One region of the Sinorhizobium sp. CCBAU 05631 genome, then DNA from elsewhere that is predicted to be linked to it. Evidence: predicted binding sites of a transcription regulator. Region 1 holds the regulator's gene; each other region holds the start of a gene.
What was found. The regulator LexA, encoded in region 1, represses DNA repair genes until DNA is damaged. The targets are predictions, from matches to a motif close to TGTTCNNNNTGTGTTCNG.
Positions count from the first base shown of each region.

Region 2: a site for LexA is predicted at 2,338-2,355, ahead of SS05631_RS10690 (ribonuclease). Genes of this name have one in related genera too.
Region 3: a site for LexA is predicted at 4,341-4,358, ahead of SS05631_RS24760 (DUF763 domain-containing protein). Genes of this name have one in related genera too.
Region 4: a site for LexA is predicted at 4,473-4,490, ahead of dnaE (DNA polymerase III subunit alpha). Genes of this name have one in related genera too.

Region 1 covers NZ_CP023063.1:1,473,979-1,481,110, reverse strand. Annotated here, with positions in the region: gene SS05631_RS07425 (LacI family DNA-binding transcriptional regulator) at 1-577, shown strand, start outside; gene SS05631_RS07420 (DUF2264 domain-containing protein) at 574-2,427, shown strand; gene SS05631_RS07415 (hydroxyacid dehydrogenase) at 2,424-3,434, shown strand; gene SS05631_RS07410 (sugar phosphate isomerase/epimerase) at 3,431-4,201, shown strand; tRNA gene SS05631_RS07405 (tRNA-Ala) at 4,289-4,364, shown strand; gene SS05631_RS31345 (hypothetical protein) at 4,677-4,844, shown strand; gene lexA (transcriptional repressor LexA) at 5,079-5,789, shown strand; tRNA gene SS05631_RS07390 (tRNA-Cys) at 6,055-6,128, shown strand; gene SS05631_RS07385 (YrbL family protein) at 6,347-7,132, opposite strand, start outside.
Region 2 covers NZ_CP023063.1:2,167,652-2,174,783, forward strand. Annotated here, with positions in the region: gene ettA (energy-dependent translational throttle protein EttA) at 1-1,420, opposite strand, end outside; gene SS05631_RS10690 (ribonuclease) at 1,540-2,313, opposite strand; gene SS05631_RS10695 (alpha/beta hydrolase) at 2,546-3,499, shown strand; gene SS05631_RS10700 (thiamine pyrophosphate-binding protein) at 3,558-5,204, shown strand; gene SS05631_RS10705 (hypothetical protein) at 5,268-5,474, opposite strand; gene SS05631_RS10710 (TIGR01244 family sulfur transferase) at 5,742-6,080, opposite strand; gene SS05631_RS10715 (DUF4432 family protein) at 6,153-6,995, opposite strand.
Region 3 covers NZ_CP023064.1:1,132,892-1,140,023, reverse strand. Annotated here, with positions in the region: gene SS05631_RS24780 (YbhB/YbcL family Raf kinase inhibitor-like protein) at 1-246, shown strand, start outside; gene catE (catalase C) at 359-2,476, shown strand; gene SS05631_RS24770 (ATP-dependent DNA ligase) at 2,500-3,594, shown strand; gene SS05631_RS24765 (DNA-3-methyladenine glycosylase) at 3,702-4,250, opposite strand; gene SS05631_RS24760 (DUF763 domain-containing protein) at 4,409-5,692, shown strand; gene SS05631_RS24755 (hypothetical protein) at 5,768-6,031, shown strand; gene SS05631_RS24750 (hypothetical protein) at 6,139-6,465, opposite strand; gene SS05631_RS24745 (hypothetical protein) at 6,610-6,825, shown strand; partial or broken gene SS05631_RS32090 (hypothetical protein) at 6,885-6,992, shown strand.
Region 4 covers NZ_CP023063.1:1,013,734-1,020,865, reverse strand. Annotated here, with positions in the region: partial or broken gene SS05631_RS04870 (L,D-transpeptidase family protein) at 1-712, shown strand, start outside; gene dnaE (DNA polymerase III subunit alpha) at 740-4,234, opposite strand; gene SS05631_RS30885 (hypothetical protein) at 4,531-4,689, opposite strand; gene SS05631_RS04860 (DUF5680 domain-containing protein) at 4,752-5,219, shown strand; gene SS05631_RS04855 (ABC transporter ATP-binding protein) at 5,233-5,919, opposite strand; gene SS05631_RS04850 (lipoprotein-releasing ABC transporter permease subunit) at 5,934-7,132, opposite strand, start outside.

The DNA.
Region 1 (7,132 bases):
CAATGGCACCGACCCGCAAATGCGTTTCGACGGCATCTCGCCCGCAAACTTCCACGGCGCCTATGCGGCGACCCGGCGATTGCTTGAGGCAGGCCATCGCCGCATCCTTCACCTGACCGGATCGCATCGGCATACGATCCGTGAACGTGTTCGCGGCTTCGAGGCGGCAATCGCTTCGGCGGACGGCGGCGAAGGGCGCGTCATCCGCCTGCCCTTCGAGGGCAATTCCAGCGTCGAGGCGCATGCGGCGACGCTCGCCGCCCTTGCCGAGGACGGCGGCTTCACGGCTGCGTTCTGCATGAACGACTTTCTCGCCGTCGGCGTGCTCGAAGCGGTCACCGAGCTCGGCCGGCGCGTTCCCGAGGATTTCGCCATCGTCGGCTTCGACGATCTGCCCTGCGCCGAAATGGCAAATCCACGGCTCGCGACGATGCGTGTCAACCGCGTGGCCCTCGGCCGCGACGCGATCAGTATGATGCACTTCCGTCTCCATCATCGCGATAGGCCCGCCCGGCACGTGTCGCACGCGGTGTTCCCCGTCGCCGGCGGAAGCTTGGAGGCGAGACGGCACCCATGACCTATGATCCCGCCAGTTCCAACCCGCTCGTCGGCAATCCGCTGGAAACACGCAGCGACATGCAGCACGCCCTGCTGGGCCTCTTCGATCCGCTGTTGCCGTATTTTTCAAAAGGGAACGCGCGCGTCCGCCTCGATGCCGCCGCCGCCCACTTCGACCGGGCCGCAGCCGATCTCGAGGGCTTCGCGCGGCCGCTTTGGGGGCTTGCACCGTTTGCCGCCGCCGGCGGCGATTTCCCCCATTGGCGCCGCTATGTCGAGGGCATCGCAAACGGCACCGACCCGAACCATCCGGAGTTCTGGGGCAATGTCGGCAACCGCGATCAGCGCATGGTCGAACTCGCCGCCCTCGGCTTCACCCTTGCCCTGATCCCGGAGAAACTGTGGGACCCGCTAAGCGGCCGGGCAAGAGACAACCTCGTCACCTATCTGCTCCGGGCGCGAGAGTTCGATTATGCCGAAAACAATTGGAAGTTCTTCCGTATCCTCGTCGACATCGCACTCGATCGGCTCGGTATCGACTACGACCGCAGCCTGACCGATGCCTATCTCTCGGAACTCGACGGATTTTACATAGCGGACGGATGGTATCGGGACGGCAATGTGCGGCGTGTCGACCATTACATCCCGTTTGCGATGCACTTCTACGGCCTCATCTATTCGCGCCTCGTCGAGGATGACTATGCCAGGCGCTATCGCGAGCGTGCGCTGGCCTTTGCCCAGGATTTTCGCCACTGGTTCGCCGAGGACGGAGCGACCGTCCCCTTCGGCCGCAGCCTCACCTATCGCTTCGCCTGCGCCAGCTTCTGGTCGGCGCTCGCCTTTGCCGATCTCGAGGCGCTGCCCTGGGGCGAGATCAAGGGCCTTTGCCTTCGCCACCTCAGATGGTGGGCGGACAAACCGATCACCCATCGGGACGGCGTGCTGTCGGTCGGTTACGGCTATCCGAACCTGTTGATGTCGGAAAACTACAATTCAGCGGGCTCTCCCTACTGGGCGTTCAAGGCCTTCCTGCCGCTCGCTGTTTCCAAGAACCATCCGTTCTGGACTTCCCAGGAAACGGCCCCGAGCCCGTCGCCCGACCCGGTGGCGCTCCCCCATCCTGGCATGGTGATGATGCCCGCCAAGGGCGACGTCGTGGCGCTTTCCTCCGGGCAGGAGAACCGGCAAATGCGGTTCGGCTCGGAAAAATACGCGAAATTCGCCTACTCGACGCGTTACGGCTTCAGCGTCGAGAGCGACGAGCGGGCCTTCAGCGGAGGCTCCTTCGATTCGATGCTGGCCTTCAGCGACGACGGCATTCACTACCGTGTGCGCGAGGCGAACGAGGAAGCACGGCTTGCCGGTAACGTGCTCTTTGCGAGGTGGTCGCCCTGGCCGGACGTCTCCGTCGAGACCTGGCTGCTGCCGGCCACGCCCTGGCATGTCCGGGTGCACAGGATCACGACGCCGCGGCCGCTTGAAACTGCCGAGGGCGGCTTTGCCATTGCCAGACGGGACTTCGAAGCCGATACACTTTCCGCACAGGCGGGTTGGGCCTATGCCATCGGCAAAGAGGACTTCAGCGGAATCCACGACCTCGGCTCGACAGTCACGCGCCAAGGTCTGGCACAGAAGGCGGCGCCCAATACCAATCTCATCGCCGCAAAGACCCTGGTGCCGCAATTGCGCGGCACGATCCCCGCCGGTGAGACTATTCTCCGCTGCGCCGTGCTGGCCGTTCGCGACATCTCGGCCGTGTCGGGCGATTGGGAAGGTCCGCCCGCTGTCCCCGAGATCGCCGAACTGCGCACCGTCGCCGAAGAGGGCGTAAGGGTCAGCGCCATGCAAGCTCCGGGACGCATGTCATGACCCTCCCGGCGATTGCCTTCGCGATGCAGCCCGAAAGGACGGAACACGTACTCACACCGGAACTTTTCGCACGCATAGACCGTCTCGCTCGCATACTCGATCGGCAACCCATGACCGTTTTCGGCGACGGCCGGGGAAGCCGCTTGCTCGCCGAAGCGGAGATCCTGGTGACCGGCTGGGGCGCCCCGAGCTTCGATGCGAACGCCCTTCGATCGGCCCCTCGCCTTCGGCTCATCGTCCATGCGGCAGGAACGGTCAAGGACCTGATCGATTTGTCCGTGTTCGATGCAGGAATCACCGTCAGCCATGCGGCCGAAGCCAACGCCGTGCCGGTCGCGGAGTTCACGCTGGCGGCAATCATTTTTTCGGGCAAGCACGTTTTTCGCTTCCGCGACCTTTATGCCGCCGACAGAGGGCGTCAGCGCATCCAGCTGCTGCAGGGGCAGGCTATTGGAAACTACCGCCGCACCATCGGCATCGTTGGCGCCTCGCGGATCGGAAGGCGGGTGATCGACCTGCTTCGCCCCTTCGATTATCGGGTGCTGCTCTACGATCCCGTGGTCGGGGAAGAAAGCGCTTCGGCTATCGGTGTCGAAAAAGCCGATCTCGAGACGCTGATGGCGCATTCGGATATAGTCTCGCTGCATGCGCCTTCTCTGCCCGAGACCCAGCACATGATCGACGGGCGGCGGCTGTCCCTGATGAAGAACGGTGCGACACTGATCAATACGGCGCGGGGTGCGCTCGTGGACGAGGCCGCACTGATAGACCGGCTGAAGACGGGCGCAATCAATGCCGTCATCGACGTGACGGATCCCGAGGTGCCGGAAGGAACGTCGCCTTTCTATGATTTGCCGAACGTCTTCCTAACGCCGCACATTGCCGGCGCCATCGGACTTGAGAGGACGCGACTCGGCGAAATGGCCGTCGACGAAATCGAGCGCTTTCTGGAAGGCCGGCAGCTGCTGTTCGAAGTCCGCAAGCACGACCTGGAGCGCATGGCATGAGCGATTTCGAACCGGGGCTCTGCACCGTCACCTTCAGGAGCTTGCCTCCGGAAAAAATCGTCGGCTTAGCCCGGAGCGCCGGTCTTGCGGCGATCGAATGGGCAGGCGACGCTCATATTGCTCCGGGCGACACGTCCAACGCCCGGATCGTCGGGCTCCTCAGCGCAAGGGCCGAACTGACGACATCCTACGGATCCTATGTCGCGCCACCGACTGACGACCTCATCGAATTCAGGCGTGCGCTCGAGAGCGCGATTGCACTCGGTGCCTCGAATATCCGCATCTGGCCAGGCACCCGCCGGCGCGATTCAAAGGACTACAGCGCAGGCGAAAGACGTGATGCCGCAAAGGCGATCCGCGACATGGGCGCCGAAGCCGCGCGCCACCGCGTGACCGTCTCGCTGGAATATCACCCGCAATCGCTGACGGACACGACCGACTCGGCAAGCCGCCTGATCGACGCGATCGCCCACGACAATGTTTATCTCTATTGGCAGCCGCGGCCCGGGCTGGAGCTCGGCGAGGCGCTCGCAGAGGTCGCCCGCATCGGTCAGCATGTATCTCATGTCCACGTCTTCGCCTGGGATCGAAATCGCAACCGTTTTCCCCTGGCATCGGCATCCGACTATTGGCGAAGCGTCCTCACGGCCCTCCCCGCATCGCGCTGGACCGGGCGACGCTTTGCAATGCTGGAATTCGTCGCCAATGACGATCCCGCCGCCTTCATCGAGGACGCCGCGACGCTCAAGCAAATTCTCCTCGAGTGACATCCACGACGGCCCCGATCCTCCCCACGCGAGACGCCGGGAGGGACTGGCGCGGGCGCTCAAATCCGCCTATATAGATGAACGGCTGGGGTCGTAGCTCAGTTGGGAGAGCGCCGCAATCGCACTGCGGAGGTCGAGGGTTCGACTCCCTTCGACTCCACCAAACGACCTTTGTCCGACCCGGAGACATAGGTAACAGAACATCGCTAAGACATCAGCGACATCTCTGTAGCGGGCCGATCCGACGTGGCTCGTCACCCTCGGACGACCACCACTTCAGACTGTATTCGCAGCAGACCCATTGCGAACGCGAATTCCGTTAAGAAGCGAGCGACCCGAAGTCAGAGGGAGCGGTGTTTTCCACCCGATGTGCCGTCTTCCCGCCTTGCCCCTCGCTTGCCAAAGAGCCTGATTTGAGAGAGACTTAGCACCTGGCATCATTGCATATCGGCAACTCCCGCAAGTGGGGACTACCATGCCTCTCAAATCTCTGATCGCCGCCGCCTTAATCGCTCTTCTCACACTTTCAGGATGCGCCACGACAGGCGCTACGGGCAACACGACCTACACCCAGTGGTACGGCCCCTACCCTGAACCCGACTTCGACGTTCTTAGCCCCGGCGGGCTGCGCCTCGCCTACTAGGACGGCTTGTCAAGACGATGCACAGCGTCGTCAAAGGTGAGCAAACGCTCGCCTTTGTGTGACGCTTGCCGCACGCAAGTCTTCACCACCATCGATACCCACAAACCGTCCGTGCCGCCCTGATAGCGGACGCGCCTCGACGCATGAGTTCACGGAATATTAAGTGCTTGCGGAACACATATGGAACGGATAGTTTCTGTTCTTGATTTGTTTCGCGAATCTGGAGTGACGCGCATGCTGACCCGCAAGCAACAGGAATTGCTTCTGTTCATTCATGAACGGATGAAGGAATCCGGGGTCCCGCCCTCCTTCGACGAGATGAAAGATGCGCTCGATCTTGCGTCGAAATCGGGCATCCACCGGCTGATCACTGCGCTGGAAGAACGCGGTTTCATTCGCCGGCTACCCAATCGGGCCCGAGCGCTCGAGGTCATCAAGCTGCCGGAAGCCTATTCGAGCCCAGCCCAGCCGCGGCGCGGCTTCTCGCCGAGCGTCATCGAGGGCAGCCTCGGCAAGCCCCCGGCACCGAAGCCGGCGCCAACGCCGCCGGTCGAGAGCGCGTCCATGACAGTGCCGGTCATGGGCCGGATCGCCGCCGGCGTGCCGATTTCGGCCATTCAGAACAATACGCACGAGATTTCCGTGCCGGTCGAGATGATCGGCAGCGGCGAGCACTACGCCCTCGAAATCAAGGGCGATTCGATGATCGAGGCGGGCATTCTCGATGGCGACACGGTGATCATCCGCAACGCCAGCACCGCCAGCCCGGGCGACATCGTCGTCGCCCTGATCGACGACGAGGAGGCAACCTTGAAGCGATTCCGCCGCAAGGGCGCATCGATCGCACTGGAAGCGGCGAATCCGGCTTACGAAACGCGCATCTTCGGACCCGACCGCGTGAAAATTCAGGGCAAACTCGTCGGTCTGATCCGGCGCTATCACTAGGCCGATTTGGGTTCCTGTGCCGATCCTGTGTGCGGTCGTTTCGCGCGGTCGCGACGACAGAACTGTTCTCTTTGCCTTCCGTGATCTCGCTTACTGCGGCCGGCGTTTATTGGTCTCGGCGTCCGCCATGCCACCGGCAAGAAGCGCTCTCGTATTCCGGCCTGTTCAAAGCTGTTTGTGGGCGTCTTTTTTGAACGTCTCCCTCTTGCGCTCCACATGGATTCGTTTTAAACGCCCGCCATCGCTCGATTTTACGAGCACGAGAGGCCTCGTGGCGGAGTGGTGACGCAGAGGACTGCAAATCCTTGTACCCCGGTTCAATTCCGGGCGAGGCCTCCATTACACATCTAATTGCCGATTCTACGTCACGAGATCAGGTGCTCGATCCGGTGCCACGCCCTTGGCTGGTAGCAATCTGCTCCAGGGTTTTCCCACAGCTCAGGTCGATGTTTATAGCCCGTCGATCGGCGACCCAAAGTTGAATCGAGGCATTTTTCGCCTGCCGAGCCATATAAGCTTGGCGCGAACCTGCCCCGGAGCTTTAGCTGTTGAGGCGATTAGACCGGTACGCTCGACAAGACCGCCGCCAAGAGCGCCGGATGCGGCGAGGCAGTTGACAAGCGCAGATAGCGGCCGGTCGGCTTTGAATGCCGCATCAGTGCGGCGTGGACAGATTGTTCTCCGTCTATCGCGGCTGGATGCTCCAATATTCTCGCCAGCTTCGTCAGCAGCTTCGAACGCATCCGTCTGAGCTTGATGTCGTTCGCACGGCGACAGAGAGCGAAAATGCGTAAGAAACTCTTCTCTCCCGTCCCATCGACGCAGATGAGTTCATCGTAACCGCGGCGATCGGTAACGACGAAATTGCCGGGATTTACATCCATCATGACGATGTGCAGGCGGCGAAACCGTTCGAAGATTTCGTCGATCATCGTGAGATGCCTGGCGGTGAGCTGCCCCGAAAACGCCAACTGAGCGAGGGTGGGCGCGAGCTTCCCATCGCGTCTGGTTATTTTTTCCACCACGAGCCCCAGGCCGTACTCGGTCTGGGCGAAGCCGAATATCTTCGGTATCGGCAGTTCGATGGCGTCCGCGAGGGAGAACTTTCTCGCCTGCTCAAGGAATTCGTCGACTTCACGCCGAAACGTTCGATAGGCCCCGAAACGTTTGAATTGGTTGAGGAATGCAAACGCCCTCTTTGACTGGCGTGTGCCGCTTGCTTCTCTGGATCCCAGCTTCAGAACCTTGATGAGAACACTCGGATGGAGACGATTCTCGAAAATGCTGCGCTGATGTCCGGCAGCGCATTCACGCCAGTCGGAAAGTTCGATCCTGTCGTCGAA
Region 2 (7,132 bases), 690 kb from region 1:
GCGTCTCGGTGTCGAGGTCGTTGGTCGGCTCGTCGAGCAGGATGACGTTGCCGCCGGCCTTGAGCATCTTGGCGAGGTGCACGCGGTTGCGCTGGCCGCCGGAAAGCGTGCCGACCTTCTGCTGCTGGTCACCGCCCTTGAAATTGAAGGACGAGCAATAGGCCCGCGAATTGACCTCGTGCTTGCCGAGCCTGATGACGTCGTTGCCGCCGGAGATTTCCTCCCACACCGTCTTGTTGCCGTCGAGCGCGTCGCGGCTCTGGTCGACATAGCCGAGCTGCACGCTGTCGCCGATGCGGATCGCGCCCTCTTCGGGCTGCTCCTGGCCGGTGATCATCCGGAACAGCGTCGTCTTACCGGCGCCGTTCGGGCCGATGACGCCGACGATGCCGCCCGGCGGCAGCTTGAAGCTCAGGCCCTCGATCAGCAACTGGTCGTCATAGCCCTTGGAGATGTTCTCCGCTTCGATGACCACCTGGCCGAGCCGCTCGCCGACCGGAATGATGATCTGGGCGTCGCCCGGACGCCTGTCGGCCGCCGCCTTTACCAACTCGTCATAGGCGCGGATACGCGCCTTCGACTTCGCCTGGCGGGCCTTCGGGCTCGAGGCGATCCACTCCTGCTCGCGGCTGATGGCCTTCTGGCGGGTCGCCTCTTCACGCCCTTCCTGGGCCATACGCTTGGCCTTTGCCTGCAGATAGGCGGAATAGTTGCCTTCATAGGGAATGCCGCGGCCACGATCGAGCTCGAGAATCCAGCCGGTGACGTTGTCGAGGAAGTAGCGGTCGTGGGTGATCATCAGCACGGCGCCCGGATATTCGCGCAGGTGCTTTTCGAGCCAGGCGATCGTCTCGGCGTCGAGATGGTTGGTCGGTTCGTCGAGAAGCAGCAGGTCCGGCTGCGACAAGAGCAGCTTGCAGAGTGCCACGCGGCGCTTCTCGCCGCCGGACAGATTGGTGACCTCGGCGTCGCCCGGCGGGCAGCGGAGCGCGTCCATCGCCATTTCGACTTGGCTGTCGAGATCCCAGAGGTTCTGGCTATCGATGATGTCCTGAAGCTTGGCGCCCTCTTCCGCCGTCTCGTCGGAATAGTTCATCATCAGCTCGTTGTAGCGGTCGATGATCGCCTTCTTCGCGGCCACGCCTTCCATGACGTTCTCGAGCACGTTCTTCTGCGCATCGAGCTGCGGCTCCTGCGGCAGGTAGCCGACGGTCGCGCCTTCGGCGACCCAGGCCTCGCCGGTATATTCGTGGTCGAGCCCGGCCATGATCCGCAGAACCGTGGACTTGCCGGCGCCGTTGGGGCCGAGAATGCCGATCTTAGCGTCCGGATAGAACGACAGATGGATATTCTCCAGGACCTTCTTGTTGCCATAGGCCTTGTTGAGCCCGGCCATGTGGTAGATAAACTGACGTGCCATAAAGGAATGCTCCGCATCGGAAGGGGAAATTTGCCCGCTATGTAGGCGAATTATGGTGGCGGGGCAATCGCCAAAGGGCCCTGCCCGCGCCGTTCCCTTGCTGCGATAAGCCTTCCAGTTCAGCCCCGCCCGGCGGCGTCGGCGATCCCCTTGGCGCATTTGAACTCGGTCGGCCCGGCCGCCTTTATGAGGCCCGCGAGACCCGCTTGGCCCGAGAGATCGCCGGAAAGCCCAATGGTGAGACCGGTGATTACGCTGCGGCCCTCGACGGTCTGGCAGCGCATGCGCACCCGATCACCGGCCCCTGCTCCGAAACTCTGTTCGAAGGCCGCCTTGATCTGCTTTTCGCCAATCTCCGAACCGATCCTGTCGGCAAACAGGGCACGCACCGCCGATGCGTTCAGCTCGTCGAGAAGACGAAGCTGGAGCGTGAAATAGTCGTCGGCGTTGTCGGCCTGGCAGGTGCCGCTTCGCAGCCATTGGTGCCGGTCGAGGCCGGATTTCACCCCCGGCATGGCGACGATGAGACGCGCGGCGGTCTCGTCTGCCATGGCGAGTTTCGGCAGCTCGAGCCACTCCCCCTTGCGGTCTTGCGCCTTCAGTTCCGTCTCCACGCCGCAATAGCTCTTCTTCAAGGGCCAAAGGCCGTGGAGCGAGAAATGCGTCGCATCGAACCGGTCCGAGGTCTGGTCGACGCATTCCTTGCGCGTGGGCCGCGTCTCGCAAAAACCGGGCTGCCAACTGACCGCCAGCACATATTCCGTCCTTGCCCCATCCGGTACCGTCTTCATCTCTTCACCCGGCGACTCCTCTGCGGCGGCCAGAGACGACATCCCCAACCCAAGAGCAAGCGCTGCAACTCTTACCACCTGTACGATAGCTCGCACTGCCATAACGGCCTCCAGTAAATACAAAACGAGAACAAACTAACAACAAAAGCGGGAAAGTTGCAACCCCCAATATGTCTCTTCGAATCGGTTCTGATCTCATGCGCAAGAAGCAACAAGCAGCGATTGCCTTTGACCGCCAAATCGATTTGATATCGCGTGGAGTGTTGGGCGGATGGTGGATCAGCCTCCATCGCAATAGCTGCTCTGCGGCTATTGGATTTGATTGGAGTGAGGCATGTTCGGGCAGGTAAGGACACTTCAAAGCCCGACGGGTGCGACGCTCGCATGGCGCCATCGGACGGCTTCCGATGCGCCGCGAGGCATATTGCTGGTCAGCCATGGGCTTGCCGAACATTCCGGCCGCTACGCCCGCTTTGCCGAAGCCATGGCCCAGCATGGCTTCCATGTCTACGCACACGATCATCGTGGCCACGGCGAGAGCCGCGCGGCCGATGCGCAGCTCGGTCTCTTCTCTAAGCGCGGTGGCTCCGAAAAGGTGATTGCCGATCTGCGCGCCGTGCGGCAGATGGCCGCCGCCAACCATCCCGGGCTGCCGGTCGTGCTGTTCGGCCACTCGATGGGTGGGCTGATCGCCCTGAACGCTGCCGAGACCGATCCGGAACTTTATGACGCGCTCGCCGTCTGGAACTCCAATTTTCGCCCCGGTCCCGCCGGCCGCGGCGGCCAACTGATCCTCGCGATCGAACGAATGCTGAAGGGCTCGGACGTCCCGAGCCCGCTGCTTTCGCAACTCACCTTCGGCGCCTGGAGCAAAGCCATTGCCGCTCGGAAGACCGAATTCGACTGGCTGTCGCGCGACGAGGACGAAGTTGCAAAGTATATCGCCGATCCGCTCTGCGGCTTCGAGACCAGCGTCTCACTCTGGATCGACGTCTTCGAACTTGCCTTTGCCGGTGCGCGGTCCGACCGGCTCGCCCGCTTGCCGGCGACGCTGCCGGTCCAGCTGGTCGGCGGCAGCGCCGACCCCTCAACCTTGAACGGCGACGTCGTCGACTGGCTCGGCCGACGCATGAAGGCGCGCGGCATGGCCGACGTGACGATCACGATATATGAGGGAATGCGCCACGAGACGCTCAACGAAATCGGCCGCGAAACCGCGACGGAAGATTTCGCCCGCTGGTGCCTGAAAGCCGTCGGGGTGAGGAACCGCATAGACGAAACAACATGACAGATCCCGCAAGCCGGCGATCTGATCGAAACGGACGATAGCATTGGGAGGTGCTGACATGAAGACGGGCGGGCAACTGGTGGTCGAGGCGCTCATCGCAAACGGCGTCGAGCGCATCTCCTGCGTGCCGGGCGAAAGCTACCTGGCCGTTTTGGATGCGCTCCACGACACCGACATCGACGTCGTCGTCTGCCGCCAGGAAGGCGGTGCGGCAATGATGGCGGATGCGTGGGGGCGGCTGACCGGCGAGCCCGGCATCTGCATGGTCACGCGCGGCCCCGGCGCCACCAATGCCTCCGCCGGGCTTCACGTCGCCCGCCAGGATTCGATCCCGATGATCCTCTTCATCGGCCAGGTGCAGCGTGACGCCCGCGAACGCGAGGCCTTCCAGGAGATCGAATACCGCCGCGCCCTCACCGAGGTCGCCAAATGGGTGGGCGAGATCGACGATCCGGCGCGGATTGCTGAATTCGTCACCCGCGCCTTTGCCGTCGCGACCTCCGGCCGTCCCGGACCGGTGGTTCTGACACTGCCGGAAGACATGCTGACGGAGCGAACGGACGCTCCGGCCGCCCGCCCTTACCAGCCGGTCGAAAGCCATCCGGGACCGAGCCAGATCGCTCGGCTCGCCGATCTCCTCACGGAAGCGAAGCGCCCAATTGCCATTCTCGGCGGCACCCGCTGGTCCGCGGAAAGCGTTGCCGATTTTGAGCAATTCGCCGAACGCTGGCATCTGCCGGTCGGCTGCTCCTTCCGGCGCCAAATGCTCCTCGATCACCTGCATCCCAGCTATGCCGGCGACGTCGGCATCGGCGTCAACCCGGCGTTGGCAAAGGAAATCAAGGAAGCGGATCTCGTCCTGCTTCTGGGCGGTCGCTTCTCGGAAATACCCTCCTCCTCTTATACCCTCCTCGATGTCCCCTATCCGAAGCAGAGACTGGTGCATGTCCATCCGGATCCGTCGGAACTCGGCCGCGTCTATAGGCCGGATCTGGCGATCGCCGCGAGCCCGCGCGACTTTGTAGCCGCGCTAGCGGGGATTGAGCCCACCGGAACGCCTGGCTGGGCGCCGCGCACGGCCGCCATGCACGAGACTTATCTCAGATGGTCAACGCCGCCGGAGACCGGGCCGGGCGACGTGCGGATGGGACCGATCATGAACTGGATCGAGGCGAACACGGCGCCGGACGCAATCTTCACCAACGGCGCCGGCAACTACGCCACCTGGCTGCACCGCTTCCACCGCTTCCGCCGCTACGGCACGCAAGCCGCGCCCGCCTCAGGCTCGATGGGCTACGGCCTGCCGGCGGCGGTCGCGGCGAAACGCCTTCACCCAAACCGTGAGGTCATCTGCTTTGCCGGCGACGGCTGTTTCCTGATGCATGGGCAGGAATTCGCCACGGCGGTTCGTTACGCCCTGCCGATTATCGTGCTGGTCATCAACAACGGCATCTACGGCACCATCCGCATGCATCAGGAGCGGGAATATCCCGGCCGCGTCAGCGCCACGGATTTGACAAATCCGAATTTTGCGGCGCTTGCCCGCGCCTATGGCGGCCATGGCGAGACGGTCGAGCGGACGGAAGAGTTTGCCGATGCATTTCTCAGAGCGCGTGCCAGCCGCAAGCCGGCGATCATCGAGATCAAGCTCGACCCGGAGGCGATCACGCCGGCACGGACGCTGAGCGAAATACGCAAGGGCTGAGGGAAAAGACGGCGCCTGAATGAGAGCCCGGCCGGGAGCGGGCGTCGGCAAGTCCTTGCGCTTTCAAACCGTCCGAATCATCTCCCAGAGCTGGTCCGGCTCTTTCACGCCGGCCTGATAAAGCTTGGCAATCTTCCTGGCGAGTTGGTCGGCCGCCTCGCTGCCGATCGACAGGTTTCGCTCTTCCAGCGCGCGGTGCCAAACGCCTTCGAGGATCGCCACGTGGCCGGGAAGAATCGGATAGTCTCTGAAACTATTGAACGGATCCATGGCCGGTCGCCTCTTTAAAGCTGTCCGCCGAGACCCTCGCGCGCCCGACGAGACGGCGATGTCTAACAATTTCGCGGCCAGCAGGAACGGCGTCAGAAACGCGAAAGCGCGCTTGTTTGGGCCAAGCGCGCTTCAAGCGAACGATCTTCAAAGGGCGCCGGCACCCTCGATCGAACAAATCCAATATAGCACCGAATACCGGCTGGAAACAGTGAAAAGCGGTCGTTCGCCCGTCCGACCTTTGCCGCCGAACGCACGATCGCGGGTCTAGCTGCGAATATGTTGCGTCTGCTGGTAGACGGCCGTCGAGCGGGCGCCGGAGCGGCAATAGCCAAGCATCGGGCGCTCGAATTCGTCGAGCGCGTCGACCATGCGGGTCACCGCATCGGCGGTCACGCCCATCGGGCCGACCGGGATATGGGCGATGTCCAGCCCGAGTTCCTGGGCACGCGCGGCAATCGCGTCGAAGGTCGGCTGGTCGGGAGCCTCGAAATCCGGACGGTGGCAGACGATGGACTTGAAACCGAGCGCCTTGATCTCGTCGAGGTCCTCGACCGTGATCTGACCGGAGACCGAGTATTCATCGTTGATCTGGCGAATGTCCATGATGTCGCTTCCTCAAGACTGCGTTGCCTTGGTGTAGGCCGCAGGCCCGGCGGCGTCAATCGCGAAGCGATCTCAGACGACGCCGAAGGTAAGCGCGTAGTCGCGTGACTGTCCGGGCTTAAGCAGACCGAGCTCGCCGGCGGCCGAGAGTTCCACCCGCTTGGCAATTCGGTGCGACGCCGGCTCGATGCTGAGGACATTCGCACCGCCGCGTTGGCAGCGCCACATCTGCAGGAAAGGCAGCGTGTCGGCCAGGAATTGCACATTTAAGGCGCGCCCTTGAAGCCCGGGCAGAGCGGACAGCGTAACCTCGGCCCAGCGGTCTTCGCCGGCGACTGCCCTCCGGCAGAAATGCGCGCTCTCGCCTTCCCCGAACCGCCAGGCAATTGACCCGCCCTCCACCGAGGCACTGTCGATCCGCGTTTCATCGCCAAGCAGCCGGCCGCCGATATTCATGTGGTACATCATCATCGGCGCGAAGGCGGAGGCGCCGATATTGACGACACGGTCCTTGAGCATCACGCCATGCCCGTTCCCGTGGAGCTGCCAAACGCGCTCGACCGCCGCCCTGCCGCCGCAGGCAAGGTCGACTTCCGTAACCGCCGAGCAGCGCGAACCATCGGCGGACATCTCCGTCCGGCTGACCGGCGTACCGGCAAGCGACCCGTGCAATGGGTAGCGTACCTTATCGTCACGCCCCGCGATCGGCTCCGGATGGCGGATATGGTCGGGACCGCAGGTGAACAGGAAGCCGGCCAGAGCCCGGTCGATCCGCGGGTCGCCGTCGGAGGGGATCGCCTCTCCCGGCGAGAGATCTGTGCCCTCTGTGACGAAAGCGGCGATATCAAGCGCCGAGGAACGGTCGAACAGGAGATGGCTCTCCAGGCCATTGTCGGCGCTCAAGATGGTCCCCATTCTCGCCTCCCGGCCGCACTCAGAATCACGAATCGTGAGGTATGATAGCGCAGTCGCCCCACTGAAGTGGCCGGTCTTTTGGATTGAACCTTCCGCGAGGAAAAACGTTATAAATTCAACGCGGTTGGAGGGCATTC
Region 3 (7,132 bases), on a different replicon from region 1:
TCGCAGGCTGTCGATACCGGCCCGGAACACGCCATTAAGTTCATCCGGAACGACTTCGGTAATGCGCGCTATGATGGGCCGCAGCCTCCGGCGGGGACTGGCCTGCATCACTATCACTTCAAGCTCGCCGCGCTGGACACCCGCAACATGTCGATCTCGGACGATGTCGGGGCGGTGCAGGCCTGGAACGAGGCCGGCAAGCACCGCATCGCGGAGGCCGTTCTGATCGGCACCTGTCAAGGCTGACGCTTCGGTTACGGCGTCGATCACCTCAGCCTTCGAAAAACGAGTTCGCCGGGAACCAACCTCAGCGGTCGCGGTTTCGTGCCCATTCCGTCCCCGATCAAGGAGTGCTGCGATGGCCAAGAAACCCTCTGCGCCGAACAATTCCAAGCCGGCCACCATTCATGACCAGAAAGCAACCCGCGGCAACGGCGGCGAGCTCCATCAGATCGCCGAAGGCGCCACTCCTGTCTTGACGACCGCGCAAGGAGGACCGGTGGTAGACGATCAGAACAGCCTGCGCGCCGGCGAGCGTGGCCCGACATTGATCGAGGACTTTCATTTCCGCGAAAAGATCTTTCACTTCGATCACGAGCGGATCCCGGAGCGCGTCGTGCACGCCCGCGGCTACGGCGCCCATGGCTTCTTCGAGACGTATGAATCGCTTGCCGCCTATACCCGGGCGGACCTGTTTCAGCGGGCGGGCGAACAGACGCCGGCCTTCGTGCGCTTCTCGACCGTGGCCGGCAGCAAGGGCTCCTTCGATCTGGCACGCGACGTGCGCGGCTTCGCCGTCAAGATCTATACCAAGGAGGGCAATTGGGACCTCGTTGGCAACAACATCCCGGTCTTCTTCATCCAGGACGCGATCAAGTTTCCGGACGTGATCCACTCTGTAAAGCCGGAGCCGGACCGGGAGTTCCCGCAGGCGCAATCGGCGCACGACAATTTCTGGGACTTCATCAGCCTGACCCCGGAGAGCATGCACATGATCATGTGGGTCATGTCAGATCGGGCCATCCCGCGGTCCTTCCGCTTCATGGAAGGATTCGGTGTTCACACCTTCCGCTTCGTCAATGCCAAGGACGAGTCGACCTTCGTCAAGTTCCACTGGAAGCCGAAGCTCGGACTGCAGTCGGTCGCCTGGAACGAGGCGGTGAAGATCAACGGCGCGGATCCCGACTTCCACCGCCGCGACCTGTGGCAGGCGATCCAGTCCGGCAATTTCCCGGAGTGGGAACTGCATGTACAGCTCTTCGACCAGGACTTTGCCGACAAGTTCGATTTCGACATTCTCGATCCCACCAAGATCATTCCGGAGGAGGTTCTGCCGACGAAGCCGGTCGGGCGGCTGGTGCTCGATCGAATGCCGGAGAATTTCTTCGCCGAGACCGAGCAGGTCGCCTTCATGACCCAGAACGTGCCGCCGGGCATCGACTTCAGCGATGACCCTCTGCTGCAGGGGCGCAACTTCTCCTATCTCGACACGCAGCTGAAGCGGCTCGGCAGCCCGAACTTCACCCATCTGCCAATCAATGCGCCGAAATGTCCCTTCCAGAACTTCCAGCAGGACGGCCACATGGCCATGCGCAATCCGGTCGGGCGCGTGAATTACCAGCCGAATTCCTGGGGCGAGGGGCCGCGCGAATCTCCGACGAAGGGGTTCCGACATTTCGCTTCGGAGGAGCAGGGGCCGAAACTGCGCATTCGGGCCGAGAGCTTCGCGGACCACTATAGCCAGGCGCGCCAGTTCTTCATCAGCCAGACGCCGCCCGAGCAGCGTCATATTGCTGACGCCCTGACCTTCGAATTGAGCAAGGTGGAGACACCTGTGATCCGCGAGCGCATGGTCGCCCATCTCCTCAATATCGACGAGACGCTCGGCAAGAAGGTCGGCCACGCGCTCGGATTGCAAACAATGCCGAAGCCGGCCGAAGCTGCCGTACCCACGCGGCAGGACCTCAATCCATCGCCGGCGCTCAGCATCATCGAGCGCGGTCCGAAGCGCTTCGAGGGCCGTAAGCTCGGAATTCTGGCGACCGAGGGCGCGGATGCGGCGCTGCTCGATGGCCTGATCGCTGCGGTCACGGAGCAAAAGGCAGCCTTCGAGCTGATCGCCCCCAAGGTCGGCGGATTCACCGCCTCGGACGGCAGGTGGGTCGCAGCCCATCAGATGGTCGATGGCGGCCCATCCGTGCTCTACGACGCGGTGGTGCTTCTTCCTTCGGCAGAGGCCGTCGCCGATCTGATCGATGTCGCCACCGCCCGCGATTTCGTGGCCGATGCTTTCGCCCACTGCAAATATATCGGCTTTGTCGGTGCGGCACGTCCCCTCCTGGAGAGGGCCGGCATTGCCGACGCCCTCGACGAGGGAACGATCGAGCTCACCGATGCCGGGAGCATCGCCGCCTTCTTCAAGGAACTCGGCAAGCTGCGCGTCTGGGCGAGGGAACCGGCCGTGAAGCTGAAATAGGGCGATCGGGCAAGGAGTGGACGATGCCGTCACCGGCGCATCGAAAACCGACCAAGGCGACCGGACGGCCGCGCTCGGCGAGAAAGGCAAGGGCGGCGGCGGAGGCTGTATCCGCCGGCGGCTTCGCGCTGCCGGTCAGCACCGCGCCGATGGAGGCCCGCTCTGCGACCGAGCTTCCGAGAGATGGGGCATGGCAGTATGAGCCGAAATGGGACGGCTTCCGCTGCCTTGCCTTCAAATCCGGCGAGGAGGTTGATCTTAGGGCCAAATCCGGCAAGCCGCTCGGGCGGTTTTTCCCGGAAGTCATCGCCCTCTTGCACCGGCTGGACGCCCGCCAATTCGTCCTTGACGGTGAACTCGTCATCGAAGTCGAGGGGCGTCTTTCCTTCGACGCCCTGCAGATGCGCCTGCATCCGGCGGCAAGCCGCGTCGAGAAGCTCGCGCAGCAAACGCCGGCCCGCCTCATCCTGTTCGACATGCTGGTCGACGCAAAGGGGGCAATCCTGACCGACAAGCCTCTTCCCGCCCGGAGAGCGGCACTGGAAGCCTTTGCCGCCAAAAACGCAGTTCCGGACAAGCTCGCCCTTTCCCCCTTCACGCGAGACCGACAGGAGGCCGAGCGATGGCTCGCCTCGTGGGAGGCGGGCGCGACCGACGGCGTCGTCGCCAAGCGGCGCGACGGGACTTACGAATGCGGCGAGCGGGCGATGGTCAAGGTCAAACGCCTGAAAACCGCCGATTGCGTCGTCGGCGGCTTCCGCTACGAGAGCAACAGCGACGCGGTCGGCTCCCTCCTGCTCGGGCTTTACGATAGCGACGGAACGCTGAACCACGTCGGTTTCACCGCGACGATTTCCGACAAGGAGCGCCCGGCATTGACACGTCGGCTGGAGGCATTGCGCGAGCCGCCCGGCTTTACCGGCAAGGCACCCGGCGGCCCGAGCCGCTGGAGCACCGAGCGCAGCGGCGAATGGGAACCGGTCCGTCCGGAGCTGGTGGTCGAGGTGAGATTCGATCACGTCAGCAGCCGTCGCTTTCGCCATGGCACGAAGCTGATGCGCTGGCGTCCCGACAAGGATCCGCGCCAATGCACCTATGAGCAGATCGAGCCACGCTGACAGGCCAAAGCGCGTCGCGAGAAAATGTATTCACGCTGCGCGCTTTAGGTCCTTGTTTTGTGCATGTCGTCATCCCAAAACCGCTGCACACGTTTGGGCGACATGCATTAGAATTTGCGACTGAGGAAGGGTGAGCCCTCCAATCCGAAGCGCCAGGGGTGCTCGACGGCCTTGGATATTCCGACGCGAAGGCCGGTTGCAACGGGCGGCCGCTTCGTCTGCAGGCTTAGCTGGAAGGGCTTTCCGTTAAGCGGCAAGCCATCCTGTTCCTTGCCGATCGCGAGCGCCTGGCCGACTCGTCCGGGGCCGGAACAGAGCAACCTGTCTTGCGAAACGCCGCGCCGCTCCCGCATCGTCTCCAGCCCCCATCTCGGCTCGATGGCGCGGACGAGCACGGCGCTGCCGGGCAGGCAGACGAAATTCAGGCACCAGTGAAGACCGTAGGAAAGATAGACATAGGCATGCGCCGGCGGGCCGAACATCGAGCGGTTGCGGTTCGTGGTACCGGCGAAGCTGTGAGAGGCGGCATCGTCGGGCAGATAAGCTTCCGTCTCGACTATGATGCCGCCGATGCCGGAGACAGCGAATTCCGCACCGATTAAATCGGCGGCGACCTTAACGGCGTCGCGCGCAAAGAAGCTGTCATCCCACTGCAATCGATAGCGCTCCCCGATCTATGCCGGTCGTATGTAGTCTCATATTTTCACGCTCGCCAACGTTGCGCCCGAAACTCGCGCGCAGCCACTGAGAACTTTCCGCGAACATCCGAAGCATGTAGGGTTAAATCAAAGACGATACAACGAGGAGCCGAGACATGGCGCAACGAGCGGGCAATGCGGATCTGCCGCTGCATGGCGGCCGGGTCCCGAAGTGGCTCGGCGACCGGATGACACGCCTCGGCACTCTGATCACCGAGGCGATCGTCCATCATTATGGACGGGACGAATTCCTGAGGCGGCTTGCGCACCCGTTCTGGTTCCAGTCCTTCGGCGCGGTGATGGGCATGGACTGGCATTCGTCGGGGATCACCACCAGCGTCATCGGCGCCTTGAAGCGTGGCCTGACGCCGCTTTCGGGCGAACTCGGCATTCACGTCTGCGGCGGCCGTGGCCGGCATTCCCGAATGACCCCGGGCGAACTTGTCGTGATCGGCGAACGCATCGGGTTCGACGGCGCGAGGCTTGCCGAGGCGAGCCGCCTCGTCGCCAAGGTCGACAGTGCCGCCGTACAGGACGGCTTCGATCTCTACCTTCACGGCTTCATTGTCACGGACGATGCGAGCTGGGTGGTTGTCCAGCAGGGCATGAATGGCGACCGACGGCAGGCACGGCGCTATCACTGGCTTTCCGAAGGCCTGGATAGCTTCGTCGACTCGCCGCATGCGGCGATCGAGGGGCGGGAGCAGGGCAAGATCATCAACCTTGCGGACCGGCGCGCCGGCGCCTCGCGGGCAAGCCAGCTCGACCTTTTAAGCGCGCTCGGACCCGATGGCCTCATGCGCGAGCTGGCGACGATCGAGGCGCGCGGGCCGGGACTGCCGGCTCCGGCCCAGCCGATGCTGCCGCACCTCTTCATGCCGGCCCATCACGACGTGCGCGAAAGCGACGTGAACATGCGGCGCCTGCACGGCAATTTCGCCGCCGCAGCTGATCGCGGGCCGAAGGATTTCGAGGAACTGCTTCTCGTGCCGGGCGTCGGCGCGCGAACCGTCAAGGCGCTCGCGATGGTCGCCGAGGTGGTGCACGGCACGCCGTGCCGCTTTTCCGACCCGGCTCGTTTTTCGCTCGCCCATGGCGGCAAGGACCGTCATCCCTTCCCGGTGCCGCTCAAGGTCTATGACGAGACGATCAACGTGATGAAATCGGCGGTGCAGAAAGGGCGGCTCGGGCGAGAGGAGGAACTCGCCGCCTTGCGGCGGCTCGATGAGCAGTCGCGCCGGTTGGAGCGCTACGTCACCGGCCCGGATCTTAAGGAGATCGTTGCCGGCGAGTTCAGAAATTCTGCCCGCTTTGGCGGGCGGAGCGTGTTCGGCTGGGAGCCGGAGGACAAGGAAGACCACAGGGACGCTGCCGCCGTCAAGGGCCGCAGCCGCAGCTGAGCTCACGGGAACAATCACCGGACCGATCGATTAGAGGGGCGAGATGCGAGACATCCCCAACCGAAGGAGGTTCCGGTGAGCGCTTCGAAAACAACGACCGATCACGACACGATCCGCAAATGGGCAGAGAGCCGCAACGGCCATCCGGCCCGCGTCAAGGGGGCATCCGACGGCGGTTTGCTACGCATCGACTTTGGAAAGCCGGAAGAGAGGCTGGAGGAGATTTCCTGGGAGGATTTCTTCAGCATATTCGACGAGAACAAGCTGGCCTTCCTTTATCAGGACCGGACCGCGGAGGGGAAAGTCAGCCGTTTCTTCAAGTTCGTCGACCGCGAGTGAGAGCGGACACTTGCAAGTAAAACCTGTTCAGGCCGCCTCCGTATGGCGCGCCAATTTTGAGGTATGACGTGTTTTGAACCGGCGTCGCCGCGGTTGAGTTGGAGAAGCTAACGCGTCGCGACGAGCCTTTGAATTTCCTCCAGCCGGGCCCTCAGCCTCTGAATCTCGTCGCGCTTCTCGGTAACCACATCCTTTGCCGTCTCGATCCGGTCGGCGCCGGGGAGCGTACCGATTGCGGTATGCGCCTCGGTCGCAATCGCATCGATCTCTGCCTCGAGCTCGGCGATGCGCTCCTGCAGGTCAGTGATCTGTTGCCGGACCGTACCACTGGTCTCTGCCGCATGACGTTCGGACGCATCGATCGGTTCGTCGACACCGTGCGGATCAAGAGGGCGCGCGACGGTCGGGGATCGCGCTTTTCCGTGCTTGCTCATGGCTGGTCTCCCGTAAGCGCTCTAAACTCCGGGAAGCCTCCGTTGTTCCGGTGGTACGATGCGGATTTGCGGAGCTTCTTTTCATGTCGTTGGAACTTCCTCTCGCGAGGGCCGTTTTTGTGAATCATGTCCGGGAGGGATTCGATGCATGCACAGGAATGCCTAGAGCTTCATTTCGACCTGATGAGCGGGAGAGCGTTGCTCTGCTGTGGCGACAAGGATTATGTGTTGCCTGATTTTTATCCCACGAAGGAAACGGCAAGGATGGCGGCCCAGCAATTCGCCTGGGAAAAGCTCGGCTGGAAGGACCGGGCGCGCGAATTTCGGCAGGCTTCCGAATTGCCCGTGTGGCTGCGCTGAGCCGCTGATGGGGCCCGAAGGGCAACGGCAGTAAAAAGACGACGAAATGGTCGCAAGAGGTGACGGCGCATAGCAATGCGCTGGACATCGAGCCCGTATGCCTCGGACGATCCGCGGAAGATTGCACGTTCCCTGAGACGCTGGCGGAAGCGAGCGACCGCCGTAAGTCGAGCGCCTACCGGTCCGCGATGTCGATGCTCACCTTCTATATCAACAGGGCAGGCCTCTGGATTGGCCGACGAACAGCGGTGCGTGCTCGAACAGGCGAAGGACGAACTCAGGAGGGAATTTCGGGCGGGAGCCCACA
Region 4 (7,132 bases), 460 kb from region 1:
CTGCGGCCCGCCATCAGCCATTTCGACGGGAGTTCCGTCGAAGTCGCCATGACGGAAAGCAACCCCTTGCCGGTGCTGGAGCACGATCAGCCGCCAATTCGCATTCTGATCACCCGGCGTGGCGACCGGGAGACGATGCGCGATCTGCAGGTGCTGCTGACGATGCTCGGCTACGACGCGGGTGAGCCGGATGGCCGCAGCGGCCCCATGACGCTTGCGGCGATCCGCTCGTTCCAGACGGCAGAGGGGCTGCCGGTGGACGAAAAAGCGACCCCGGAACTGATCGGGGCGGTCTATCGCAAGGCCGGCAGGGACATGCCGGCCTTGCGGTATTCTGCGCGTACGCCGCGCGTTTGAACCGCTCTTCGAGGCGGACGTAAGGATAGAGAGACCCGAACTGGCGCTCGGCACGCATTTTCTGCAGTTCCAGGATACAGACGCAGCAACCGGCGAGGGCAAGTGGTTCGGCATGTCGCTCGACAACGCGCTCTCAAAGGCCGCGAAACAACGGCTGGGCATCACGGTGGACGCCGACCGCATGGAATACAACGGCCTTCAGCGGAGCCTGAGCCGCCTCACAATGTCCGTGGACGTGCGCCGGCGCATAGCAAGCCTCCTTGCCGACGGATCGTCGCTGTCGGTTTCCGACACGGACACCGGGCTGGAGACCGGCGAAGGGACCGATTTCATCACCATTACTCGCGCTCCGTAAGCGTTCGCTGACGCTTGCGGCCGGTGCCTATACCAGCTCGACGTCCACGACACCCGGCGCGGAGCGAAGGGCCGCAGCGATTTCCGGCGAGATCCGGTATCTCTCGCTGAGCTCGACCTCGATCTCCCGCTGACCGTTGTCCTTGATGACGATGAAGGAGACGAGGCCGTCGCCCTTGGCGTTGAGGTGCGAGGCGATGGAGCGTAAGGGGCCGGAGTCCCGCACATAGACGCGCAGCGCCTTCTGCATTTGCAGCGATTCCTCTTCGAGCGACCGCAGCGTCCGGATGCGAAGGCCGACGCCTTCCGGCCGCTCCTCCGCGTCTACCGTCATCACCAGCGACTTGCCGGGTTCCAGCAGGTCCCGATACTGGTGCAGCATTTCGGAAAACAGCACCGCCTCGAACTGGCCCGACGCATCGGAGAAGGCGACGATGCCCATCTTGTTGCCGGTACGCGTCTTGCGCTCCTGCTTCGACGTCACGGTGCCGGCAAGGCGGCCCGCGGTCGCCCCTTTCTTCACGGCGGCGGAAAAATCCGCGAATGTCTGCACCCGCATCTTCGCCAGGAGATTGTTGTAGGTATCGAGCGGATGGGCGGAAAGGTAGAAGCCGAGCACCTGGAACTCGCGGTGCAGCTTCTCCGAGGCAAGCCAGGGCGTGTAGGCCGGCAGAGCGATCTTTTCGGGACCCGTCGCAGCGCCCGCGCCGAACATGTCGCTCTGGCCGCTGAGCTTGTTTTCCTGGGCGCGCTGCGCAAAGCCGAGAATCCGGTCGAGGCCGCCGATGAGCTCGGCCCGGTCGTAACCGAAGCAGTCGAAAGCACCGGCGGCGATCAGGCTTTCAAAGACGCGCCGGTTCAGAAGTTTCGGGTCGATCCGGAGGCAGAAATCCTCGAGGCTCGCGAAGGGACGGTCGCCGCGAACGGCAACGATGTGGTCGACGGCGGATTCACCGACGCCCTTGATGGCGGCCAGCGAGTAATAGATCCGGTTGTCGCCGGTCTCGAAAGGACGGAACGAGCTCTGCACCGAGGGGGCGATAACCTGAATTCCGAGGCGCATCGCGTCCTGGCGGAAGTCGTTGATCTTCTCAGTGTTCGACATGTCGAGCGTCATCGACGCCGCGAGGAACTCGACCGGATAATGCGCCTTCATATAGGCGGTCTGGTAGGAGACGATGGCGTAGGCGGCCGCATGCGACTTGTTGAAGCCGTAATTGGCGAATTTGGCGAGCAGATCGAAGATCAGGTCCGCCTGCGGCTTCGACACGCCATTGCCGACCGCGCCCTCGACGAAGCGGGCGCGCTGCTTGTCCATCTCCTCCTTGATTTTCTTGCCCATGGCGCGGCGCAAGAGATCGGCCTCGCCGAGTGAATAGCCCGACAGCACCTGGGCGATCTGCATCACCTGCTCCTGGTAGACGATAACGCCTTGCGTTTCCTTGAGCAGGTAATCGATTTTCGGATGAATCGATTCGATCTCTTCCTCGCCATGCTTGCGGGCGTTGTAGACCGGGATGTTTTCCATCGGACCCGGACGGTAGAGCGCCACCAGCGCGATGATGTCCTCGATGCAGTCCGGCCGCATGCCGATCAGCGCTTTGCGCATGCCGGCACTTTCCACCTGGAACACCCCGACCGTCTCGCCGCGGGACAGAATCTCGTAGGTCTTGGGATCGTCGAGCGGAATGCTCGCCAGATCGACCTGAATGCCGCGCTTGGCGACGAAGTCGACCGCCGTCTTCAGCACGGTTAGGGTCTTCAGTCCGAGGAAGTCGAATTTGACGAGGCCTGCCTGCTCGACCCATTTCATGTTGAACTGGGTGACCGGCATGTCGGAGCGCGGATCGCGGTACATCGGCACCAGTTGCGACAGCGGACGGTCGCCGATGACGATGCCCGCCGCATGGGTCGAGGCGTGGCGGTAGAGACCCTCGATCTTCTGCGCGATATCGAGCAGCCGGCCGACGACCGGTTCCTTTTCCGCCTCCTCCTTAAGGCGCGGCTCCTCCTCGATCGCCTTCGACAGCGGCGTCGGGTTTGCCGGATTGTTCGGCACCAGCTTGCAGATCTTGTCGACCTGGCCGTAGGGCATTTCGAGCACGCGGCCGACGTCGCGCAGCGCCGCACGCGCCTGCAGCGATCCGAAGGTGATGATCTGCGCCACCTGCTCGCGGCCGTATTTCTGCTGCACGTAGCGGATCACCTCTTCGCGGCGGTCCTGGCAGAAGTCGATGTCGAAGTCCGGCATCGAGACGCGCTCGGGATTGAGGAAGCGCTCGAAGAGGAGCGAGAAGCGCATCGGATCGACGTCGGTGATCGTCAGCGCATAGGCGACCAGCGAGCCGGCGCCCGAGCCGCGGCCCGGACCGACGGGGATGTCGTGCTGCTTCGCCCATTTGATGAAGTCGGCAACGATCAGGAAATAACCCGGAAACTTCATGCGCTCGATGACGCCGAGTTCGAAGGCCAAGCGCTCGCGATAGTCTTCTTCCTTGTAGCCCGGCGCCATGCCGAGCTTGGCGAGCCGCTTCTCCAGCCCCTCCTCCGCCTGGCGGCGAAGCTCGGCGGACTCGGCTCGCTCGGCCTCGACGGGATCGTCCGAGGCACCGGTGAAGCGCGGCAGGATCGGCCCGCGGGTCTTCAGCATGAAGGAGCAGCGCCGCGCGATCTCGACGGTGTTTTCCAGCGCTTCCGGAAGATCGGCGAAAAGCGCTGCCATCTCCTTGCGGCTCTTGAGATAGTGATCCGACGTCAGCCGGAAGCGGCGGTCGTCAGAGACGACGGCATTGTGGGCAACGGCCATCAACGCGTCATGCGCATCATAGTCGGCCGGCGACGGGAAAAAGGCCTCGTTCGTCGCCACGAGCGGAATGTCGTAGCGATAGGCGAGCTCGACCAGCCGGCTCTCATGACGTCGATCATAGCTGCCGTGCCGTTGCAGTTCGATATAGAGGCGATTGCCGAACAGCTCGACCAGCGCCTTGAGGCGCCCCTCGGCAAGAGCGGACGAACCGGCCTTCAGCGCCAGATCGACCGGGCCGCTGCCGGCGCCCGTCAGCGCGATCAGACCATCGGTGCCGCCCGCCGCGAGCCAGGAGCGCGTCACCCGCGCCGCCTGATGACCTTCGCCTTCGAGATAGGCGCGGCTGACCAGGTCGACGAGACGGACATAGCCTGCGTCGGTCGCGGCAATCAGGACGATCGAAGGCAGCTTGGCGAGCTGCTGCGCGTGACCGCGCCGCTCCCCCTCCGCCTCGTCCTCCATGTCGATGGAGAGCTGGCAGCCGATGATCGGTTGCAATCCCTCGTCCGCCGCCTTCTGGGAAAATTCCAGCGCCGCGAAAAGGTTGTTCGTGTCGGCGATGCCGATGGCCGGCTGATCGTCGGCCACCGCCTTGGCGATGATCTTCTTCAGCGGCAGCGCGCCTTCGAGCAGCGAATATGCCGAGTGCACGCGCAGGTGAACGAATTGCGGATTCGCGTCCGCCATGCTCTGCCCAATGCTATCCTCGCCTGCCATTGCCGCACTCCGATTCCTGTTCGGTGCGAGGATATCCTGTTTCCCGCCGCGACTGTCCAGTCTTCCGGCCCTGTCGGGGATGTTTTTGCCAGGGCCGCAGAGCGGAGGACCGTGGGAAACGGTGGAGCGGTCACATGCCGAGTGCGATCACCGAGATGCTGGCGATGAAAAGGGTCATCGAGGCGAAGGCAGCGAGATCACGGACGAAATCAGTCATAACATGGCTCCTTTCGGCTATTGTTCTTTTTTTGTTCTATTTTTGTTCAATAGTCAAGCAAGCGCGCATGAAACGCCCGTTATTCACCGGCTATGGTTAATGCAACCAAGGCGATCAGCTTTCCACGCGACTGGCAAAACGCCAGGCCGACCGAATCGACGAATAGGGTGGCGTCGAAACGCAAGGCCTTGGGGCGATCTGCCGCCAAAAAGACTGCCGTGCGGAGATGTTTGTTCACCATTTGTTCTTTACACGCGCATCCTCTTGAGGCATCCTCAATCCAATACCAGGGGAACGCCCCTGATCAACATCGACGAACTCACAGACTTCATCGTCGAAGCTAAGGCTAAAACCTATGTCAGTGATGGCGCCAGGCTGCCGGCGTGCCGGACAGGCTCCCACGATATTGGCCATCAGCGCGGGGCCTGGCGTTATCTCGACAGCTACTTCGGCGGCAGCGACTTCGCCGGTCAGGAAGCGGTCTGGCACGACGGCAAGCCGTGCTGGGCGATGAATTATTTCGGCCGGATCGTCCGACCGGAACTGATCGATGCGCGACGGGCCGGCGCCGTCATCAAGGCGGCGCTGCAGACGATGTATCACGAAAAGCGCCACTTCCTCGGCGGCATGGAATATCAGCACGCCTATGGTTGCTATATCGACAGCAGCCGCGGCGGGACCGACCACTTTTCCGGACGCGAGACCATATTCGTCGATGGCGAAGAGGCCTATGAGCTGGATTATCGCGGCGGACTGATCGTGCCGTGAGCTTCCTTCCGGCCTATCGAAGTTCGACGACCTTGCCGTCCTCGATCGTCACGCAACGATCCATAAGAGCAGCAAGTTCGTGATTGTGGGTGGCGATCAGCGCCGCTAGGCCTGACTGACGCGCAAGGGCTTCCATCGCCTCGAAGACATAGCCAGCCGTCTCGGGGTCGAGGTTGCCGGTCGGTTCGTCGGCCAGCAGGATGAGCGGCGCGTTGGCGACCGCCCGGGCGATCGCCACACGTTGCTGCTCGCCGCCGGAAAGTTCGGCCGGCCGGTGTGCAGCCCGGTGTCCGATCCGCATGTAGTCCAGCAGTGCCCTCGCCCTCTCGGCCGCCTCCGCCTTGGACAAGCCGGCGATCAGTTGCGGCATCATGATGTTCTCGAGCGCTGAGAATTCCGGCAGCAAGTGGTGAAACTGATAGACAAAGCCGATCTCGTTGCGGCGGATCGCCGTGCGCCGGTCGTCGCTGAGGCCGTTGCATGGGATGCCGTTGACGATCACGTCTCCTTCGTCCGGATGTTCGAGCAGCCCGGCGAGGTGAAGCAGGGTCGACTTCCCGGTGCCCGAGGGCGCGACGAGCGCAATCGTCTCGCCGCTCCGCAGCGTCAGGTCGGCACCCTTGAGGATCGGCAGGTAGGTATCCCCCTCGCCATAGTGCCGCTCGACGCCGGAGAGCTGCAGTGCCACGCGCGCATTCATCTACGTTCTTGTCCTTATTCGTACCGCAGGGCCTGCACCGGATCGAGGCGCGAGGCGCGCCAGGCCGGGAAGATCGTCGCCAGGAAGGAGAGCGCCAGCGCCATGATGACGACGGAGATGGTCTCGTCGGCATTCATGTCGGCCGGCAGCTGGCTAAGGAAGTAGAGCTCCGGATCGAAGAGCGTCGTGCCGGAGACCCAGGAGAAGAACTGGCGGATCGACTCGATGTTGAGGCAGACGACCACGCCGAGAATGACGCCGGCGATCGTTCCTGTAACGCCGATCGCCGCCCCCGTCATGAAGAAGATGCGCATCACCGAGCCGGAGGTCGCACCCATCGTGCGCAGAATGGCGATGTCGCTGCCCTTGTCCTTCACCAGCATGATCAGGCCGGAAACGATATTGAGCGCGGCGACGAGCACGATCAGCGTCAGGATCATGAACATCACGTTGCGCTCGACCTCGAGCGCCGAGAAGAAGGTTCTGTTGCGGTCCCGCCAGTCCGTCAGGTAGACCTGCCGTCCGGCGGCGTCCTCGATCGGCTTGCGCAAGGCGTCGACGGCGTCCGGCTGCTCGACGAAAAGCTCAATCGACTGGACGAGGCCCTCGGCATTGAAATAGAGCTGCGCTTCCTCTAGCGGCATGAAGACGATCGTCGCGTCATATTCCGACATGCCCATCTCGAAGATCGCCGAAACGGTATAGGCCTTGACGCGGGGATTCATGCCGAGGGGTGTGACGTCGCCGTTCGGCGAGGTGAGCGTAATCGTTCCGCCGACGCGAATTCCCAACTGTTCGGCCATGCGCGAGCCGATGGCAACGCCGGCACCCGAGGCAAAGCCGACGAGGTCGCCGGATTGGATGTGCTCCGAGATCGATTTGAGCTTCGCGAGGTCTTCCGCCCGGATGCCGCGAACCAGGGCGCCAGTCGAGGCGTCGCCAACGCCCTGCGCGAGCACCTGCCCCTCGACCAGGGGGATCGCCATCGTCACCCCTGGGACGGCCGAGAATTTGGTGGCGAGCTCGGCATAGTTGGTGAGCGGCCCGTCGAGCGGCTGGACGATCACATGGCCGTTCATTCCGAGAATGCGCGATATCAGCTCGGTGCGGAAACCGTTCATCACTGCCATGACGATGATCAGCGTCGCCACGCCGAGCATGATGCCGATGAAGGAAAAGCCGGCTATGACGGAAATGAAGGCTTCCTTGCGGC